One region of the Rhizobium sp. B230/85 genome, then DNA from elsewhere that is predicted to be linked to it. Evidence: riboswitches for the same ligand, from Rfam matches in the RefSeq annotation. Region 1 holds a riboswitch; each other region holds the start of a gene.
What was found. A riboswitch is a leader RNA that binds a small molecule or an ion and turns the genes downstream of it on or off. The one in region 1 is predicted to bind cobalamin.
Positions count from the first base shown of each region.

Region 1 (5,161 bases):
ACTTGTAATTGAAAGCCGCGTCGAAGACCGTTCTTGAGGCAAGCGGCAGCGTGTTGGCATTGTCGCCGAAAGTATTGCCGACAAAGCGGGCGCCCATCCCGACGTTGATGTCACCGATCGCGCCTTTGCCGGGAATGGTATAGTCGGCCCAGAGCGTTGCCATGTGGTTGGGAACGAGTTCCGGCCGATTGCCAATCAGCCCGGTGGTCGCGTCGTCCTTGATCCGCGCGTCCCAGTACGAATAACCGGCAGTCAGGTTCAGCCGGTCGGTGAGCGCGACCTTGCTCTCGAACTCGATGCCCTTCACGTTCACCTTGCCCACCTGGTACTGGTAGGAATAGTCCGACGCCCACTGCGCCACGTTTTTCTGGGTCAGGTCGAACAGTGCCAGGGTAAACAGCGCATCCATACCCTCGGGCCGATATTTTGCACCGATTTCGTACTGTGTGCCCTCCTGAGGCTTGGGCGTGCCGAGGAAGGTCGAGCGGCTGGCTGCCAGTGGCTGGAAGGATTCCGAGTAATTGGCGTAGACCGAGAGCTCGGAGGTCGCCTTGAAGGTAAGCCCGGCGCGCTTGGAGAAATTCGTATCGACCGCGTCGTCGCGGATGCCTGAGCTCTCCGACATCGTGTCGGCGTGATCGTATCGGCCACCCAGCGTCAGGATCCAGCGGTCGTCGATCGTCAGCTGTTCCTGGAGGTATGTGCCCGCCGTTGTCAGCCTTGTCCTGGTGTCCACCGGTGCGCCGAACGAGATGCAGCGTGTGCCGCAATAGACGGGTTTGCTGTCATCGAGCACGCCACCGGCCGTCCCGTCGAGGCGACGTTCGCTATTGCTGTCGCGGCCATAATCGGCGCCCAGCAGTGTGCGGCTTTCGAATGGGCCGTAGCTGCCGTCATATTGGAGCTGGTTGTCGATCTGGAACCGCTTGCTATGGCCATAAATTGCCAATGCAGCGCGGCTCGAAGCAGGATCGGCAGCTCCGAGATAGATCTGCTGATAGGTCATGTCGAGATTGGTGTAGCGGGCATTCTGCCGGAACTCGAAACCGTTGCCGAAATCGTGGCGCAGCTGATAGCCGACATTGCGCTCGATGGTGTCGACCCTGTCGAAATCGGGCTCACCGAGATAGGTCTCGGAATCGATCCCAGACTTGTAGGGAATGGCATGGCCAGGGTTGCCGTCGCGCTTGTTGTAATCCGTCAGGATGGTGACGGAGGTGTCGGCATCCGGCGACCAGGTCAGCGCCGGCGCGACATAGACGCGATCGTCGTTGGTATGGTCGATGCCGGCATTGGCATTCTGCCATTTGCCAGTCATGCGGTAGGTCCAGATGCCATCCTTGTCGAGCGCTCCGCCGAAGTCGGTGCCGGTTTCGACATGTCCGTTCCCAACCGTTGTATAGATCTCGCCGAAGTCTTTGTCCTGCGGCACCTTGGTGAGCGCATTGACGATACCGCCGGGGCCGGAAAGGCCGAACAGCGTGGAGTTGGACCCCTTCAGCACATCGATCCGTTCCATGCCATAGGGCTCGAGGCGGCTGGCGGTAAAGGAGCCGCCGACACGCATCGGCAGCCCGTCACGGAAAGAGCCGTCGGTCGTCTGGTAGAAACCGCGGATCAAAAAGTGGTCGTAGCGGTCGTCGGAGCCGTAGATATCGGTGGAGACGCCGGGCGTGTAGGCCAGCGCCTGGTCGAGGTTGGTGACACCGCGCTCCTTCATTTCCTTGGCGGTGACGACGGAAACCGAGGCCGGCGCGTCGAGAAGCGGGGTGTCGGTCTTGCTGCTGGAGCGGGAACTCTTTGCGACAATCGTCTTGTCAATGGTGCCAGATCGGTCGCCTTGGCCCGCAATGGTGATCTTGGCGAGCGTGGTTGCTTCCGCGTCGCCTGACTGAGCGAAAACCGGGGTTGCGGCAAGCAGCGTCGAACTCGACAGAAACGCGATCATCAGACGTCCGACTGTCGTCGTAAAGGATGTGCCCACCGGCGATACAGTCGTCCTAGCCTCGCGAAACATCACGGCAGCCCCCTGCAATCAATCTATCAAATACCTGAAAAGTCTACGGAATACCGACCAACGACCATGATCAATAAGTTGACTGGTTAACTCCTGTATTGTTTGTTGACTCCCGATGTCAACTATTGCCTACAAATTTTCCGATCTTTCCACCGGTCTTGCCGAGGCGCGCGCGGCAACCGGAGGATGCGCACGTGAAAACACCAACGCTGACCTGCCGGTCAGCGTCGGTGTCATGGAAGCGGCCTAAAGACGAGGCGGCGACGCGGCATAGTCCGACGTCAGGGCATATGTCTCAGTTACCGAGTGCGTCGCTGCCCGATATCGAATGGTTGGACAGTTCGTAATCCTCGACATGAACGAGGCATCCCTGCGGTTTCAGGAAAACGATGCCGTAGGCGCCCGGTTCATCGACGGAGAGGGAAGTATCTTCCGTATCGAATACCATCGGCTGCTGATGGACCGGGCTCTTGAATACCGAGAAAGGTATACCGCGATGGGAGCCGCCAATCGTACGGTGAACATGGCCGGCGAAGATGTGGCGGACATTGCCGTATTCGGCAAGGATATCGTAAAACTCCTCGCCGTTCCGGAGCTTGATCTTGTCCATCCCGGGAAACCCGGTGTCGAGCGGTGGGTGATGCATGAAGATGTAGACGGGCCGGTCGCCGGCACCAGTGAGGTTCTGCTTCAACCAGGCAAGCCGATTGTCGCACAGCACCCCGGCATGAACGTCCGGCGAGACGTAGGGCGGTCCGCAAAGCGTATCGAGCAAAAGCATGACACCGTTTTCGGTCTCGATCCGCTGCTGGATAAAACCGTGCTCGTCACGCGGGCTTTCGGGATAGGCGGCAATGAAGTTTTCGCGGTTGTCGTGGTTTCCGACCAGCAGGTGGACGGGAATTTCGAGCGTGTCGAGCAGTTCGCGCAGTCTCGCATAGGATTGGCGACTGCCGCGGTGCGAGAGGTCACCCGTCATCACCGCAAACTCAGCATCGCGGTGATGCAGGTTGACATGATCTATCCCTCTTGAAAGGCGCTGATAGGGATCGAGGCCGATGATCGTCTCTCCCTCCAGGACCATGTGCAGGTCGGTGAATATAATAATTTTGCTCATGCGCTACTCCTGCCTGCGATTCCCGGAATGCCTTTCGTCGGGCACCTTTCCGGTACGTACATTCCAGACCCTGCACGTCGTTTGCAACAGGTTTGCGTAAGCAGTCTGTTTGTTGGCTAACGCGACAAGACACTTGACTGCCTGCATTTTACCAATAATGTAACGTTATAACATAATATAAAGCAATGATGGATTTCCGACCTGTGCGAGATTTTGCGAGACCCGCCCACCTTGACCGCCGTTGCAGGCCTGTCATAGATGCCATCGACGGTTCCCTTAGGATGACTCCAAGGGGATTAATAGGGAACACGGTGAGGGCCACCCGAATGGGACCAAGACCGTGACTGCCCCCGCAACTGTAAGCGGATTGCTGCTCATCCCAGGGCCTCAGGGCCATGTCACTGCGAAGGTTTCGCGGGAAGACAGATGATCGGCGCATATCCGCAAGTCAGGAGACCTGCCGTCAAGCGCTATCCCATGAACCCGGGCGGGGATGCCCGGAAAGGAACAGATATGTCTCATTTGAATTTTCGCCATAGCCTGGCGCATCTCCGGCTCGATTGGGCTTCCGACAGCTGACGTGGCAACCGCAGCTTGCCTCGCTGCCGCATACCTGCAGCACCAGGGCACTCGCCTTCCCATAAAATCGAGATATTTTTCATGCGTCAGTTTCTGTCCAGCATTACGCTTGCCTGCGGGCTTCTCGGCATGGCCGCCCCCGCATTCGCGGCAACGGTCTATCCGCTGTCCATAACCAATTGCGGTCAACAGGTGACCTTTGCCAGGGCGCCTTCGAAGATAGTGTCCATCGGCCAGGGGATGACGGAAGTTCTCCTGTCTCTCGGCCTTGCCGACAAGATCGTCGGCACGGCGGTCTGGGTGGGTCCCGTGCTTCCTCAATATGCACAGGCCAACAGCAAGATCAAAAGGCTGGCCGACAACGATCCGAGCTTCGAATCCGTCGTCGGACGCCAACCAGACTTGGTGGCTGCGGAATTCGAGTGGCATGTCGGACCGCAGGGTTCCGTCGGTAAGCGGGAGCAATTCTCCGACCTCGGAATAAATACCTATATCTCGCCGGCTGATTGTGTCGCCAAAGTCAATTCCGACGGCGGAGACGGGGTCCGCAAGCAGATGTTCAGCATGGATCTAGTCTATCAGGAGATCGCCCAGCTCTCCGAAGTCTTCGATATCAAGGACCGCGGCGATGCCCTGATCGCCGACCTTAGGAAACGCGAGGCCACCGCTGTGGCATCCGTGGAGGGTGCGGCCGCCAAGCACCTGCCGATCGTCTTCTGGTTCTCGAGCAAAGAGGTCAGGGGCGATGCCTTCATAGCCGGCAAGAACGGTGCCCCCGCTTATATGATGCAGGCCCTCGATGCGCGCAACGTCGTGACCACCGAGGAGGAATGGCCGCTTGTCGGCTGGGAAACAATATCCCAGGCGAACCCGGCCGTCATCGTCATCGCCACCATGGATCGCCGCCGCTATGCGGCAGACGATCCCAAGGTGAAGCTGGACTTCCTGCAGAACGATCCCGTCACCAGCGAAGTGGACGCCGTCAGGAACAAACGATTTGTGATGATGGATGCGCAGTCCATGAACCCGACGATCCGGACGATCGACGGCATCGAGGTTCTTGCAAATGGCATCAGGTCCTTCGGTCTGGCCCGGTGAGCAACAGCGCAGTCGTAACACGGCGTAGATGGTGGGCGCTTGCAGCGCTCGCCGTTGCCGCCATCGTCGTCCTCGGATTTTCGATCAGCCTTGCCGTTTCCATCGGGGAAATCTCCATCCCGCTGCAGACGACGGCAGAGGCTGTGTCGAACCGCATCTTCGGCACGGGCTTTGCAATCGACCGTATTCACCAAGGCATCGTCTGGGATTACCGTCTCAGCCGGGCACTGGTTGCAGCCAGTGCCGGAGCCTCGCTGGCGCTCTGCGGCGCCGTGCTCCAGGCCCTGCTGCGCAACCCGCTGGCCGAACCCTATGTGCTTGGCATTTCGGCAGGCGCCTCGACAGGGGCA
Region 1 covers NZ_CP072157.1:959,993-965,153, reverse strand. The annotation lists gene J5289_RS22505 (TonB-dependent siderophore receptor) at 1-2,017, opposite strand, end outside; gene J5289_RS29470 (hypothetical protein) at 2,133-2,267, shown strand; gene J5289_RS22500 (phosphodiesterase) at 2,313-3,134, opposite strand; cobalamin riboswitch at 3,386-3,614, shown strand; gene J5289_RS22495 (ABC transporter substrate-binding protein) at 3,795-4,811, shown strand; gene J5289_RS22490 (iron ABC transporter permease) at 4,808-5,161, shown strand, end outside.

Region 2 (5,161 bases), on a different replicon from region 1:
GCACATTGATGTCGCCGCTCCGCGCGACCCTCACCGCGAAACGATCGCCGCGCCATTCAATACCCCGCGCTACGGCGCCGTAGGAAACCGGGACGGATATCCGGTCGGCGGCCCAACGAAGGTAGTCGTGGAATTCCCTGCGGGATGGGAAAAACGTCTTGAGATTGATGAAGTCGGACAGCCTTTGCCTTTCATGAAGATAATTCACGAAGGTGTAAGGACTTGTGGGGGTTCGCAGGGAAACGAGGTCCTTGAGAAAGCTGATCTGCATGGTGACGTTCGGCAGGAGCATCCCGTCATGCCAGCCGAACTCCGGCTTCGCCTCAACGAAGCGCGACGTCAGCGCCTTCTCCCCGTCCGTGTCCCGGCTACGTTCCTCTATGGCGATCGCAAGGCCCAGATTGGTGGGGCCGAACCCAATTCCGAGGATATCTACGTCGTCAGAAACGGGTTCGCTCGATGCTCGACCTCTCGAGTGATCGGATTCGATGCGCTGATTTATCCTCGGCATATAAAGCCTCTCTAATGCCTCTGAACTGACTTCCAAACTGTGCGGCGATGGTGCAAAGCCCGGGAAAACTCCCAGCAAGGAATGGGCCTTGGCGATTGTCCAATCTGTGGGGCAGGGGGCACGTCCGCGTCTTGTCGGCCGCGTGTACCAACCTCTCGGCCGCCTTATAATCAAACGGGACGGTCCCGTCTAGTCATTGTTGAGTAAAATTGTCATATTTTGTGTCGCGATCAGTTTTCGCTTTGCGCCGGAGCCGTGATGTATGCCGTCAGGGTCAGCACAAGAGTAGTTCAAAATCCTGCGCCGCCTATCAACAACAGACAACATTCTGACAGGAGAAGACTGTTTCCATCTCAAGGTGATCGTGCCTGCGCCAGCCGACCTGGAGCGCATCGTCGATGCCGTTGCCCATTACGGTTCGGCCACAACGTCGATTGTCCTGCGAAGCGAGCGCCACAACGGATCGGTCAAGAGCCTGTGATGAAGGGATAGCTTCGGAAATGCCTGATTTTAGTAGGCTCTGCGGGAAAAAGTAGACCGCCATGACATCTATTGGCTTTCGCGAACGCATTACCCCCTATGGGACGGAACACGATCAGTTTAAATTCCCGCGCTGCGGTCGAACATACGATGAACGTCATGCGGCCCGGATCATCCTTGCGGAAGCCGCAACGGCTTGAATCCTTCGCCCAACCGCTGCTCGATGTCCCAGGAATTGACGCCGAACAAGTTTATATGCTCCTAACTCCGCGGCGAGACCTGCTTGAGCAACTCATTGTCAATATTTCGGCCAAGCTGGCGCAGATGGGCGCTGGCACGGCCGAGATAGGCGGCGTTCCAGTGAAGACCCGCCCAATGAATTAGGCACATGCGTAATGTCCATGCGGGCGACCTGCGGCAAATCTGAATCCGCTTGCTGGGACCGTCCGTCCGATTAGCCACTCCCTGCCACGGCACCCATGGTTCGGATTGTCCAGCGCTGCCCGTCCGAGCTCATCTCTGTAGTACTCAGCGGTGCTACTTCAAGACGCCAAAATGATTGCGCGGGGGCCTCGATGATCCCGAGGATCAGGGCGCGCACCATGGACTGGTTCGCGATGACCACATGCCGTCCTCCGCGCTCCATCCGGCCGCGGAGCCAGATGCGTGCCCTCTCAAGCAGAGCAACGATTGTTTCGCCGCCATGTGGCGCAATGCTGGGGTCCGTAAGCCAGGCTTGCAAGTTCTCTGGCTCTGCTGCTGCGATCGCCTGGAGCGTCGCACCTTTCCAGCGGCCGTGGTCAAGCTCCGCCAAAGCTTCTTCGACCTCAAAGGTCTCCGTGATCATGGATGCCGTCTGGAGCGCATTCTCCTCCGGGGCTGATAGAATAGGTGTCGTGATTTTGCAGATAGAGGCGAACACTTGTTGGATTCGGACCTCCTCTCCCGGGAGCAGACCCAGATTGCCAAATGTCGATGTGTGAACCCCCGCACTCCTGCCAGCGCATATCAGCGAAATTCGAGTGGCTCTTGATGTCTTCATCCTATCCCCCTGCATGAGCACCAAGTTGCTCGACATACTTCACATTGCCGCGTCACCTGACGCCTGTTATAGAAAAGTGAATAGTATTCGGGAAGCCAGTGAAACTCTGGAGCGGTCGCGCCACTGTAATCGACAAACCATGGTCGAAAGCCAGACCCCGACAACCGACAGTCCATATCAGAACGCGCCATTCAGGAGGACCGAATGACCACTGCCACTTACACTACAGGCACCATTGTTGAACCGATCCCGGTCGGGCAAATTGTTCCTTGGGCGATTTTCGCGGGCCTTTTGGCTATGATCGCTCTGTATTTCATCAGCACGGAAGAGGGTGCAATGCAAATCGTCCCCGGCATGGAGGTACATGAATTCGTTCATGACGCTCGTCACCTGCTCGGATTTCCCTGCCACTGAAGGAACACGTCTATGATGGGAAGACTTTTGGCAAGAGGCCTGATCGCAGGTCTCCTAGCGGGTTTGCTCGCCTTTGGCTTTGCCCGCGTTTTTGGGGAGCCCCCGGTCGCCAGGGCGATCGCTTTCGAAGAGCAAATGGCAGCGGCGACAAACGCACCTGCCGAACCGGAACTGGTCAGCCGTCAAACACAGGCGGGAATTGGCTTGTTTACCGGCGTTATGACCTACAGTGTCGCCATCGGAGGAATTTTCTCGCTGGTTTTCGCTTTCATATATGGGCGTGGAAGCAAGCTCAGTCCCCGCGCCCTTTCTGCGGTAATCGGTCTTGCCGCGTTCGTGGCCATAGTGGTCGTTCCTGACCTTAAGTACGCGCCAAATCCCCCAGCCGTGGGAAGTCCAGACACAATTGGGATCCGCACCGGGCTATTTTTCGTGATGCTCGTCATTTCTCTCTGCAGCATGGCGGCCGCGTTCGCGTTGGCGAGAAACCTGCGCGTTCGCTTCGGTACATGGAACGGCGCGATTCTTGCGGGCTTGTGTTACGTCGCATTCCTCGCGATCGCGCAGGCGCTGATGCCATCGATCAACGAAATTCCCGAAAACTTCTCAGCGATGACGCTTTACAATTTCCGGATCGCAACGATCGGCCTTCAGGCGATCATCTGGACAGTGCTATCTCTTGCTTTCGGCTTTCTTGCTGAAAAGCTGTTGGCCGAAAGCGGTAATTACCGTCCGGCCGCGCTAGCGTTGCGCTAAGGTGAAGTGGGGCCGGCTTATTGCCGACCTCATGACCGTTCAAATGAAGCGCATTATTTTATTGCTGATCGCATGCTTGCTGACCTCCGGCACGGCTGCAGCGCATTCGAAGCGGCCCATCTCCACCGCTCTCCTTCGAGCCCTCTAGCGGGAAGCGGCGGAAAAATCGGCGATATTTCCGTGACCTGCTAGAGTCGACAGGATTTCGTTGAGACGAGGACCATGGCCTACGTATCAAACCAGCGCGCAAGGTTCGTTCGCGCTGCAGTGCAAATTCGCTAAAACCGGGGCGGCGCTCTGATATTTTCCCGCGGTCAACTTGACGTACCGATCGCAAGAGTTCCTTTTTCGAACCCGAGCTGTTGAAAACAACGAAGTTGTTCCCAGTTGAATCAACGGCTAAGTTGAGGGGGCCGCTGTGGCGAACACTTTTTTTGACAAACCTCTATTTGTGAAAAAAGCGCTCCATATTCAGGAGCTTGCCAGTCTTGAGAGCGTCGTCGATTTTCTCAACGAATGGCCCGAAGAACAGCAGGGTGACACCTATCAGGTCCTCATGAAAGCATGCCGGATGGCCGAGAAAGGTGTGTTTCCTGTCCAAGCAATCCGTGAGAATGTCAGACGATTTCTGATGAAAGCGGGCATCCTCGCAAACTTCGAAGAGGTCCCTTTGATGCCTGACAGCGACAGACCTCAAAATATCGGATCCTGACTGAACGCTGCCGGCAACCAGTTGTTTGCTGCCGACATCAGAGGTAGGAGACCCAAGAGCTTTTTCGCGTTTGATGGTCGGTAAAATTTCGAAATCGGCGTTTCAACACCATATTTCCGCGATTTGTGATGACATATCCCGACCTCGGCTGTGATCTCGTGGACAGTTTCGGTCGATCAGCGCAGAATTGCGCGGATCGACCGAAAAATTCCTGCATCGTGGAAATTGTCCGATATCGTGATCTCTGCCGGATACAAGGGAATTCTCTTTCCATCACTTCGGCACGCTGGCGGGACGAATCTTGTGGTGTTCAACGCTAATCTGACTAATGATGACACGGTCGACGTCCACGATCCCGATGGACGTCTGCCCAAGGACCAGTCCTCCTGGACATGATCTTCCTGTAATGAAATGGCAATTTCACAGAATGGATTATTCTGGACATGCTGGGCGAACCCCAGCCTGTTCTCCGGCCTGCGGCGTTCCTGGATGTGCCCAAGATCGGCGTCGCCCAGTGTGTAGTGCCGAAGCAGTGACAACTCATCGGTTGGCAGATCGAACAGTGCCGAGCGCCGTCGCTCGGTGAGAATATGTCGTCTCGTCATGCCGCAATTGTCCCTGTTGAAGTAAAGTCCTGTTTTGGACAACAACTGGCCCATACAAATCAAGGCCTTCCGGCACTAAAATCGACGAGGGTTCAGCTGGGACAGCGCGCCGCCATCTACTGCCGGGTTTCAACCGCCGATCAGTCATGCGAGCGGTAGGAACAGGATCTGACGGACTTTGCCGGGCGTGCCGGTTACAGTCAAGCCGGGCTAAGAACGGGCTTGGCTGGCAATCCCTCTTCAGCTTTGATGAAGTGCTGGCGCAGATCGATCGCCGCAGCCTCGAAGTGTTACCTCGCGGTTCGCGCATCAGCACGAAATCGGAGTAGTGTCTCGCTGCAGAGCGGTGGGAGGCCGCGCTCAATTTCCATCAGGCTTTCGCAACCAACCGCTAGTCATCGCAACCCGCCCGACGTGATCACCCTATGTTCTCAAATGTCGGACAGATCGTGCACTTTCGTGTCGTGATGCCGTATAGAACTTCTCGATGACATGCCCAGGTTAACAACTCAAATAGAAAACATGCGTGGGAATGTATATCGCGGTCTCGAAAAATCTCGATCTGATATCTGTATTCGACAATACTAAAGCTGTAATCGATTTACGGTTTTACTAAGCCTATATATACGTAGGGTGCTTAC
Region 2 covers NZ_CP072161.1:3,133-8,293, reverse strand. The annotation lists gene J5289_RS28780 (lysine N(6)-hydroxylase/L-ornithine N(5)-oxygenase family protein) at 1-511, opposite strand, end outside; gene J5289_RS28775 (hypothetical protein) at 876-992, shown strand; partial or broken gene J5289_RS29990 (Tn3 family transposase) at 1,149-1,363, opposite strand; gene J5289_RS28765 (histidine phosphatase family protein) at 1,446-1,838, opposite strand; cobalamin riboswitch at 2,080-2,214, shown strand; gene J5289_RS28760 (CbtB-domain containing protein) at 2,238-2,447, shown strand; gene J5289_RS28755 (CbtA family protein) at 2,460-3,203, shown strand; gene J5289_RS28750 (DUF982 domain-containing protein) at 3,622-3,915, shown strand; gene J5289_RS29790 (RES family NAD+ phosphorylase) at 4,066-4,311, shown strand; partial or broken gene J5289_RS28740 (DUF4158 domain-containing protein) at 4,365-4,520, opposite strand.
Region 2: linked by a shared signal. The riboswitch ahead of J5289_RS28760 (CbtB-domain containing protein) and the one ahead of J5289_RS22495 (ABC transporter substrate-binding protein) in region 1 are both predicted to bind cobalamin.

Region 3 (5,161 bases), on a different replicon from region 1:
TTCCGACCGGCTCAAAACTTACATCCAGTTCCCGCGTTCTATCTCCGGCCAGGACGCGCCGGTTCTTTTCGTCACGTCAGGCGGGCAGAATCGCATCGTCAACTACCGCATGAAGAACGACATGATGGTCGTCGACTATCTGATCGACCGCGCAGTGCTCGTTTCCGGCGTCGGGTGGAAGCAAGAGAAGGTAACGATCAAAAGGGGAGGCCAATGATGCATGCTTTCGCCCATGCGCCAATGTTCCTGATTCCAGTTCGCAGTTTTGCCGCAGCCACCGCTCTGACCATTCTCCTCTCCGGATGCCAGTCCACCGGAGCCGACGACCTCGTCGCTAGCAACGCGCCACCGGAAATTTCCGGCCTGGCGGCGAGTGCTATTGCCGGAGACATGGTCAGCCGTCTTGCCGAACAGATCGGGCCCGGGAAGGCAACCGTCGCACTTAAGGTGGATGCTTCGCCCTTCGGCCAGGCGTTGGAAGCCACGTTGAAGGGATGGGGCTACGCCGTGGTCACCAATCAGAAGACCGATCGTGACACGGCGATGATCCCGCTCGCCTACGTCATTGTCCCGTTTGATGGTCAGGTGCTGGCACGTCTTTCGACCAACAGCGTTGAACTCGGCCGAGCCTATTCTGTGACGGCGAACGGCGCGACGCCAGCGAGCGCACTGTCGCTCGTGCGGCGCAGTTGAGGAGACCAACCATGGCGCAATCCCTCAAGCTCGGCAATGCACAGAGCAGCCAGCCCCAGCCCGGTATACGGCGGATCAACCGCGTGCCGATCATGGCCGTTATCGTCCTCACGATCGCGTTCCTTGGTGTCATTTTCTTTGGGCTTGCTTCGCGCGGGTTCTACTTCGCCAAGGACAGTGGTCCGGAGATAAGTTCGGGCAACCCTGCCTCCACCTACGCCGACCAGATCAAACGCGGTGTGACCGATGGCATTATCGGTGACCAGCGGCAACAGACCACCTTCCAGCCGAAGCCGGTCGAAGCAAAGCCGGCCGATGAGAAGACCAACAATCCTTTCCCAGAGCAGCCGGGGCACCGCGATGTGCAGCAGCGCGGCCAGGAGCTCGAAGCGGAAGGGGTTTGGCGGGCTCGTCTCGCAAGAGAACAACAAGAACAATATCTGCGCGAGCAGCAGCGCCAGAGATTGGCTAGGCTGCAGGCGAACAACGCTGCCTATGATGCGCCGCTCGCCATTGATCGCAGTAAGCTGGAAGCCCGTGCTGAAACGAATGGAGCGACCGCGGACACGTCGGCAAGACCCGCAACAACCCCGACAAACACCGGCAGCACCCCCGATCTCTATGCGGCCGCCCTGCGTGCGGGGCTTGGTGGTCAAAACGTCGATCCCAATGCGCAAAGCGCCAAGGAAGAGTTCTTCAACGCCGACCTGAAAGACCTTGGCTATCTGCCGAACCGTGTCGTGCCTCAACAATCGCCCTTCGAGCTGAAGCGAGGCTCGGTCATTCCGGCAACGCTGATCACCGGCATTAATTCCGATCTTCCCGGCCGGATCACCGGCCAGGTGAGCCAGAATGTCTATGACAGCGCCACCGGTCATCGCCTGCTGATACCGCAGGGAACGAAACTGTTCGGCCGTTACGACAGCAAGGTGTCATTCGGACAGAAGCGTGTGCTTGTTGTTTGGACAGACATCATTTTCCCCAATGGTTCGACTTTGCAGATCGGCGGGATGTCGGGGACCGATGCTGAAGGCTATGGCGGTTTTAACGACAAGGTAAACAGCCATTATTTGAAAACCTTCGGCTCGGCCGTGCTGATCGCGCTGATCGGGACGGGTATAGACATGGCCGTTCCAGAAAGCTCAACACTCGCGACCCAGGACACTGCCTCGGATGCCACGCGGCGCAATTTCGCCGAAACATTCGGGCGTGTGGCGGACCGGACAATCCAGCGGAACATGGATGTTCAGTCGACCCTAGAAATTCGCCCTGGCTACAAATTCGATGTCCTCGTGGATCAGGACATTGTGTTTCCCGGCGCATACAAGGCCTGACCGTTGGTAACGACCAAAATAATTCTTTGCCGGTGATGCAGGTTCGAGTTGGTTCAAGGCGTTCACATTTGCCTCAAGCGACTTGCGGCGGTCTCTATTTCGGAGCGCATCCTGGCGCTGGCAGCCACCAGTTTGGTTTTCGCTTTTACCGGCGGTCATCTAATCAGGCACCGCGGTCACCTATGGTCGGTTAATGCCCCAGCCCAGATCAAGGCCACAAAAATCATAATGGTGATGCTGCGGATGGGCTTCATCTGGCAACCTTGTCGGTGGAGCAATATTCCAGCACGAACGCTTTGTACGCGATAGCGCACGCTCTGAATTGGTGAAGCCGCCTTTACTGGATGGCAGCAGAAATGCCAAGTCATGATGCTCGACCAAATTTCGGCCGGCAGCACGCTGCACTGATTGACGTGGCCACCTCGCATTCGTAATAGTCTCCGCGATGGTTCCCGTATGGGATCAAAAGGGAACACGGTGCGGATTACCCATCAGGAGCCAAAACCGGGACTGTCCCCGCAACTGTGAGCGACGAGCTTCATTCAAGATGCCACTGGTCCGCATGGGGACTGGGAAGGCGGATGCGGCAACGACCCGCAAGTCAGGAGACCTGCCATCATTGGACGTCATTGGCATAAGCGTGGGGCGGGGTGTCTCGACGCGGCGGATTTCCGTCACCTTTGCCATGACAGCAGACGTCACACAAAGGACTTCCCATGTTTACCAATATCACCAGACCTTTCGACGAGAGCACGCCTGATTTCAAGGCACGCCTCGTGACGATCTATACGGTTCTTGCCGTTCTTAATTTTGGAGCCTGGCTATGGGCGCTTGTCGCTTTCTGGGACGAGCCTGCGCTACTCGGCGTGGCACTCGTAATCTACGGGCTCGGCCTTCGCCATGCCATTGATGCCGACCATATAGCTGCCATTGACAATGTCACCCGAAAGCTCATGCAAATGAAACAGCGGCCGGTTTCCGTCGGCTTCTTTTTCGCAATCGGACATTCGACGGTGGTCGTGCTGGTTGCTGGAGCTGTGGTGGCGGCATCCTCGCTGCTGGGTGGGTTCCAGAGCCTCGAGGGTGTTGGCGGCACGATCAGCACGAGCATTTCGGCATTGTTTTTGCTGATTATTGCCACGATGAACATCGTGATCTTCGTGTCGATCTATCAGAGCTACCGCCGCGTGAGGGCAGGGGGCACCTATGTCGAGGAGGATCTTGACCTTCTCCTCAACAATCGAGGCTTTCTCGCGCGCGTATTGCGCCCGATGTTCAAGCTGGTCACCAAGAGTTGGCATATGTTTCCCCTTGGTTTTCTATTCGGCCTTGGCTTCGATACTGCGACCGAGGTCGCTATGTTTGGCGTGTCAGCGACACAAGTGGCCAAAGGCGTTCCGGTCGAGGCGATCATGGTCTTCCCGGTACTGTTTGCTGCCGGCATGTCCTTGATCGACACAACTGACGGCGTGATGATGCTCGGCGCCTATGATTGGGCCTTCGTCAAGCCGATGCGGAAACTTTACTACAACATGACTATCACACTGGTTTCGATCATCGTAGCCGTGCTCATCGGCGGTATCGAAGCCCTTGGATTGATCAGTGACAAGTTGGGGTTGGAAGGTGGCCTCTGGGACATCGTCGGCGGATTGAACGAAAACTTCAACAATCTCGGGTTCGTGATCATCGGCGTCTTCCTTCTCGCATGGATCCTCTCCTTCGTGATCTACAAAGCCAAAGGCTTGGACGACGTCGAAATCAAAAGTCCGGTCTGACGCTGTCGCAAAGGTTTCAAGGGGCCATCGCGACGTCCCCTTGTCTCTCAGCAAACCCGCACCCTCAGGTCACATTGCTCGACTTCACGCCGCCTGGCGGTTCCAGCTGGCAAATGGGTTGGGAAGATTACGCCAACGGCCTGGGTATCATTGAGTAAGGTCATCCCGCCGGCGCCGAGAAATCCGAGGAGGACTGTGGCGGAGGTTGCACTCAGACTTTCGGAAGCGAGTAGCGCGTAAGCACCGCGTTGTCTTCGCCCTCAATAGTCACTTCGATCACTTCGGCGACGAAGTCCTGCCGGACTACGAATTCTTCCACGATGAGCGCGAACAATTCCCGTTGTAGGGCCGATAAGGCTCGCTCAGCGGCATCGATCCCGTCATAAACCGTAGCAACCTCTCTCGGCACATTCCAAAGATGCAGGCGGCCGTCTGATATGCAGTCGAGGCGGAATTCTGATCGTTTTACGTGGTGATGATGCCTTGCCCGAAGCCAACTATCCATTTCCGCTGCACAATAAAGATCTCATGTCTCATCAGAATCTTCCGGTTGCCGCCAAATTTGCATTGATAGGACGACGTCCGGCGACCAAATGGTGAACCGACGGGAGATGCTCGAAACTGACTTCATTTGGGAAGGGGTATGACGCCGTGCGTGTAATACCGAATGAGGGCCCAACCGCTGGTCAGAATGATAGTCAATATGACCACGACCACCACTCTCTTGGTTTGCCTGACCCGTAGATCACCAGACATTTGAAGCCTGTCACAATAGGGACAGACCGAAAGGTGATCGGAGATTTCTCGTTCGCAGTTATCGCAACTCTTCATCGAAAGAGCCATCCTCTTACTGAAGGATGGGTGTGCGAGCCGCCAGCGGGACATTCTTTAACCTGGGAGTTAGCTTTCGTGTGAGTTTGATCCGCTTTTTTGTTGCCTTAATCCACACACGCCCGCTAACGTTGTTGTCGGGCAGTTCACTACCACCTGATCTGGTGGGCTAACGCGAAATGGAAAAGTGGTTTAGATCCTGCTGAAACTCAGGATGCGGGAGTACCATCGGCGGCAGCCGTTTAGGCCCTGTTCAAACCGCTTCACCGAACTTTTAACCCGAGTTCAGCCAGAAGCTGCCCGGCCTGGTCACGGGATATCGTCGCTCCTTTAAATTGTTTAGCGTTCAGAAGGCGTATCCCGCCAAGATCGGCTCCGCGAAGGTCAGCATCTTCGAACCTGCATTCGGCCAGATTGGCGTCGCGCAGGCTGCAGCCTTGAAACAAGGTTTCTCGAAAGTCGCATTTTCGCAAGTCTGCCATGTCGAAGCTCACTTCGGTCAGCCGCATTTTTCGGAACGACACTCCC
Region 3 covers NZ_CP072159.1:93,593-98,753, forward strand. The annotation lists gene trbG (P-type conjugative transfer protein TrbG) at 1-217, shown strand, start outside; gene trbH (conjugal transfer protein TrbH) at 217-693, shown strand; gene trbI (IncP-type conjugal transfer protein TrbI) at 705-2,027, shown strand; cobalamin riboswitch at 2,457-2,660, shown strand; gene J5289_RS27140 (HoxN/HupN/NixA family nickel/cobalt transporter) at 2,744-3,802, shown strand; gene J5289_RS27145 (hypothetical protein) at 4,014-4,307, opposite strand; gene J5289_RS27150 (pentapeptide repeat-containing protein) at 4,897-5,161, opposite strand, start outside.
Region 3: linked by a shared signal. The riboswitch ahead of J5289_RS27140 (HoxN/HupN/NixA family nickel/cobalt transporter) and the one ahead of J5289_RS22495 (ABC transporter substrate-binding protein) in region 1 are both predicted to bind cobalamin.

Region 4 (5,161 bases), on a different replicon from region 1:
TCGGTGACGTCGAGGTCCAGCGCCAGGGCGCTGTCTTCGTGACCCGTGACGAGATCGGCGACGCGCTCCTTGCCACGGGCGGTGACGACGGCGCGCCAGCCGCGTTCGAGTACCAATGTCGCGAGTTCGCGGCCGAAGCCGGTCGAGCAGCCGGTGATGAACCAGACGGGCGTGGAGGAGTTTGCCATGTTTGCTTTCGGTGCTTGGGCCGGCAGCGCTACTTGGCACGGTACCGGACGTTATGATGCAACTGAGTTAGAGCGTGGTGCGTACGCGTCAATACTGAAATTGATTGCGGGCTCAGAGTTCGCCTGACTCCTCTCGCCGGCGCCGGTCGAGCTCTTCCGAATAGCGCCGCAGGGTATGGCTTTCCGACAGCTGGCCGATGACCTTTCGCTCGATCAGATTGTTGACCACAGCCAGCGCTTCGCTTTCGGTCTTGTCGAAGATCGCGGCCGCCTGCTTTGCATTCATCTGCGGCTGCAGGAAGTCGTTCTTGTAGCGGATGAAATCGCCAAGGCCGCGATCGCCATCGTCCTGGTCGACGGGGCTGGCGTATATTTCCGGCACCAGCACCATGCCGGCATATTTCTCCGCATCGTCCAGCAGCACGACCCGCTGGGTCGAGCCGATCGGGAAATCATGGCGGAAGTCGGCGATGCTGATGTTGACGTTGGCGCTGCGCACGTCGGGGCGCATCATCCGGGCGACGGTCAGGTTGCGGATCCAGCCGACATCGTGGGCGCTGCGGATGCTCTCGCCCCGAAGGTGGAAGCGCCAGGTGGCAAAGGAGTAACCGAAGGTGGTGCGCACCACGAGCGACGAGGTGATGACGGCGGCAAGCACCAGCGCGGTGATCGGAAAGTCGCCCGTTATTTCCAGCGCCAGGAAGGTCATCGTCAGCGGGCCGCCGATGACTGCTACGGCCAGCGAACTCATGCCGACCACGGCATAGATGACCGGCGTCAGCGTCGCGTGATCGAAGTAGGGCGCGGAGTAGGCGAAGATCTTGCCGAGCAGGGCGCCCATGAACAGCGAGGCGAAAAACAGGCCGCCACGGAAGCCGGAGCCGATCGAAACCGCCGAGGCCAGCGACTTCAGCAGCAGGATGCCGATCAAGGCCGGGATGGCGATATCGCGGCCGAGATTGAGATGCAGCGCACCGTGGCCGGCCGACAGCACCTGCGGCGAGATCAGCGCGAGCATGCCGACGACGATGCCACCGAGTGCCGGGCGGACATACTGGGGGATGGCGCTCTTGCGGGCCAGCTCCTCGATGAAGGAGACGCCCTGCATGAGCAGGATGCCGCAACCGGCGCAGACGGCGCCGAGAAGCAGGGCCGGAATGTAGTCGGCCGGCACGACGCTGCCGAAATCTCCGATGTCGATCATCACGTCGCTGCCGGCGAGCAGGCGTGCGACCAGCGTTGCGACGAGGGCGGAAACGACGACCGGGGTCAGGGTGACGATGGTGTAGCTGCCGATGATCAGCTCGAAGGCATAGAAGGCGCCTGTGAGGGGGGCGCTGAAGGCTGCGGCGATGGCTCCGGCCGCACCGCAGCCGACAAGGGTGCGAAGGTCGCCGCGGCGCAGCTGCAGTTTCAGTCCGAGTTTCGAGGCGATCCCGGCGGCGATCTGCGTATAGCCGGCCTCCAGCCCGACGGATGCGCCGAAACCGTTGGATATGAGGTTCTGGATGGAGACTAGAATGCTATCGGTCAGCGACAGCCGGCCGCCGTGAAGCGCGTTGGCCTCGATCGGGTCGATCATCGGCTTTTTGCGGGTCTTGGAGAGAATGAACAGCATCAGCCCCAGCAGCACGCCGCCGGCAATCGGCGCCAGCAGCAACAACAGCTTGTTGTCGATCACCGCGCTGCTCAGCCTGCCGTCATCGCCGATACCGTAGATCAGCATGTGCATCTGGCGAGAGATCAGGCTCATGGCCGTCACCGCCAGCCCGGACGTCACGCCGACCAAGGCGCCGGCTATGACGAGGCCGACTTCGCTCTGTCGCAGGATCGCGCGCATCCGCCCGGCTTCGAAAAGCGACCGGAGGGTGCGAAAGCGGGGCGCATGGAATCGTTGAAGCATGGCGTTACGCATGAAAGAGAGGCGGTTGTTTAAAGCAGGACGTCTTTACACTGGCAATTGCGACAAAAAGACCGCCGCCGGGAATGATTTCAGCGCCGTTTCAACACATATATGGCAGAAACCGAATTCGTCGATCAGTTGACTTGCATAAGGCGAAGGCCTAATCCTGAACGCATAACGGAAGGTTCCCGCGCCGTGAAAACGGTATGGGATCAAAAGGGAATGTGACCGGGCGGACCCATACAGGGCGCTCCTATCGCAGCCGACCCCGCGACTGTAGAACGGTCAGGGTCTTTCGTCCGGTGTTCCGGGACGACGGGTGATGTTCTGCAATGGTGCAGGCGGGCCTGAAGTCGAAGGCATCGGAAAAGCCACTGGCGTGGCATCATGATTTACCGGGGTGGGACGCCTCTTCATCTACGAATCGTCCGCCTTTTCATGATGACCTGCCGGGAAGGCGAGAGAGACCCGTGATCTCCGGCCGGAACGATATCCGTCGTTTCGGCCGGAGATTGCAACCGTGAGCCAGGAGACCTGCCATCCGTGCCGGGCGAAAAGCCCACCCTTTGGGACGTCGTCCCGCTGCCAGCACGGAGGTTGTCATGGCTGAACGTTTGCTTTTGCGCGTCATTGCGGCGCGCTTGCCTGATCCGAACTGTTGCACGCTTGCAGCTTCGCGCAGAACCGCGTGAGGATCGGAACAACCTGATGTCATCCCCAACATTCGGAACGGCCCTCGTGCTCGGCGGCGCGCGCTCCGGCAAGTCGTCTTTTGCCGAGGCGCTCGTTACAGGCTCCGGCCTCGACCGCCATTACGTCGCCACCGGCCGAGCCTGGGATGCCGAGATGGCGGAGCGCATCCGCCAACACCGCGTCGATCGCGGCGAGGGCTGGACGACGCATGAGGAGCCGCTCGATCTTGTCGGCACACTCGGTGCCATCGACGCGCCCGGCCGCGCTGTTCTTGTCGATTGCCTGACGCTGTGGGTCACCAACCTGATGATGGAGGAGCGCGACATGGCTGCCGCCTTCGCCTCACTCTGCAAATTCCTGCCGGGCGCAAGGGCGCGCCTGGTGTTCGTCTCCAACGAGGTCGGCCTCGGCATCGTGCCGGAAAACCGCATGGCGCGGGATTTTCGCGACCATGCCGGACGTCTCCACCAAATGATCGCGGCTGAGGCCACCGACGTCTATTTCGTCGCCGCCGGACTGCCGCTGAAAATGAAAGGCTGATTCATTGCAACAGAAAATTCCCGCCACCGTCATCACCGGCTTCCTCGGGGCCGGCAAGACGACGATGATCCGCAACCTGCTGCAGAATGCCGGCGGCAAGCGCATCGCCCTCATCATCAACGAGTTCGGCGATCTCGGCGTGGACGGCGACGTGTTGAAGGATTGCGGTGCCGAGAACTGCTCTGCCGACGATATCATCGAGCTCACCAACGGCTGTATCTGCTGCACGGTCGCCGATGACTTCATTCCGACGATGACTCAGTTGCTTGCCCGCAACCCGCGGCCCGACCACATCGTTATCGAGACATCCGGCCTGGCGCTGCCTCAGCCGCTGGTGGCGGCCTTCAACTGGCCCGACATCCGCACTCACGTGACGGTCGATGGCGTGATCACCGTTGTCGACAGCGTTGCCGTCGCTGCCGGCCGGTTTGCCGACGACCACGACGCCGTCAATGCGGCGCGGGCGGAAGATGCCTCGCTCGACCATGACAACCCGATCGAGGAACTGTTCGAGGACCAGCTGACCTGCGCCGACCTCATCGTGCTCAACAAGACAGACCTGCTGGACGCCGCCGGCATTGCGGCCGTGCGTGCCGAGGTCCAGTCGCGCACCGAGCGCAAGCCCCCGATGATCGAGGCTCGCAACGGCGAGGTTTCGGCAGCCGTGCTGCTCGGGCTCGGGATCGGCACGGAGGCCGATGTCGGCAACCGCCTGTCCCACCACGAGATCGAGCATGCCGACGGCACGCCGCACGACCATGACGAGTTCGACAGTTTCGTTGTCGACCTCGGGCCTATCGCCGAGCCGGTCACGTTTATCGAGCGGCTGAAGACAGTCATCGGCCATCACGACGTGCTGCGTCTCAAGGGGTTCGTCGATGTGCCGGGCAAGCCTATGCGGCTGCAACTGCAAGCCGTCGGCAGCCGTGTCGACCATTATTTCGACCGAGCCTGGACGCCGGGCGAAGTCCGCGCGACGCGTCTGGTGGTGATCGGGCTGCACGATATGGACCAGGCGGCGGTACGCAGTGCGATCGAGGTGCTTGTTTGATGGTCTTTGCCGTGGCTTACCCCGCTCTGTCACTGCGTGACATCTCCCCCCTCGTGGGGGAGATGTCCGACAGGACAGAGGGGGGCGCCGCCCCGTGCTAGAACCCGCCCATCGGGGAGGTGCTACATGCATCTTCTCCTAGCCCAGAAGGGCTCGATATCCGATGGCGACGAGGCGATCGACCTCGGTCAATCGCCGGGCGATATCCTGTTTCTGTCGGCAGCCGATACCGAGCTTGCCGCTATCGCTGCGGCTTATGCCCACAATGACGGCACCCATTCGCTGCGTCTGGCAAGCCTGCTCAGCATGAAACATCCGATGTCGGTCGATACCTATGTCGAGCGGACGGCGCGGCATGCGAAGATGATCATCGTCCGGGCGCTCGGTGGCGCCAGCTATTTTCAATATGCCCTGGAAGCGCTGCATTCAGTGGCGACACGGCAGGGGGTTAAGATCGCGGTCATACCGGGCGATTCCAAGCCGGATCCGGGCGTCATGCCGTTTTCCAACATCGCGCTCGACGATCTCAATGCGTTGTGGGCCTACCTGATCGAGGGCGGCGACGATAACGCGCGGGCGTTTCTGGCCTATGCGTCGGCGATGCTGTCCGGAGCCGAAAAACCGCAGCCGGCGAGCCCGCTTGCCAAGGCCGGCATCTGGTGGCCGGGGCAGGGTGTTGTCGATGTTGAGGAATGGCTGGCGGCCTCTGAGGTTACGACGTTACCCCCCTCTGTCGGCCGGGCCGACATCTCCCCCACAAGGGGGGAGAATAACCGGGGGCAACGG
Region 4 covers NZ_CP072156.1:2,589,682-2,594,842, reverse strand. The annotation lists gene J5289_RS12610 (oxidoreductase) at 1-188, opposite strand, end outside; gene J5289_RS12605 (chloride channel protein) at 301-2,091, opposite strand; cobalamin riboswitch at 2,257-2,648, shown strand; gene cobU (bifunctional adenosylcobinamide kinase/adenosylcobinamide-phosphate guanylyltransferase) at 2,800-3,324, shown strand; gene cobW (cobalamin biosynthesis protein CobW) at 3,389-4,375, shown strand; gene cobN (cobaltochelatase subunit CobN) at 4,502-5,161, shown strand, end outside.
Region 4: linked by a shared signal. The riboswitch ahead of cobU (bifunctional adenosylcobinamide kinase/adenosylcobinamide-phosphate guanylyltransferase) and the one ahead of J5289_RS22495 (ABC transporter substrate-binding protein) in region 1 are both predicted to bind cobalamin.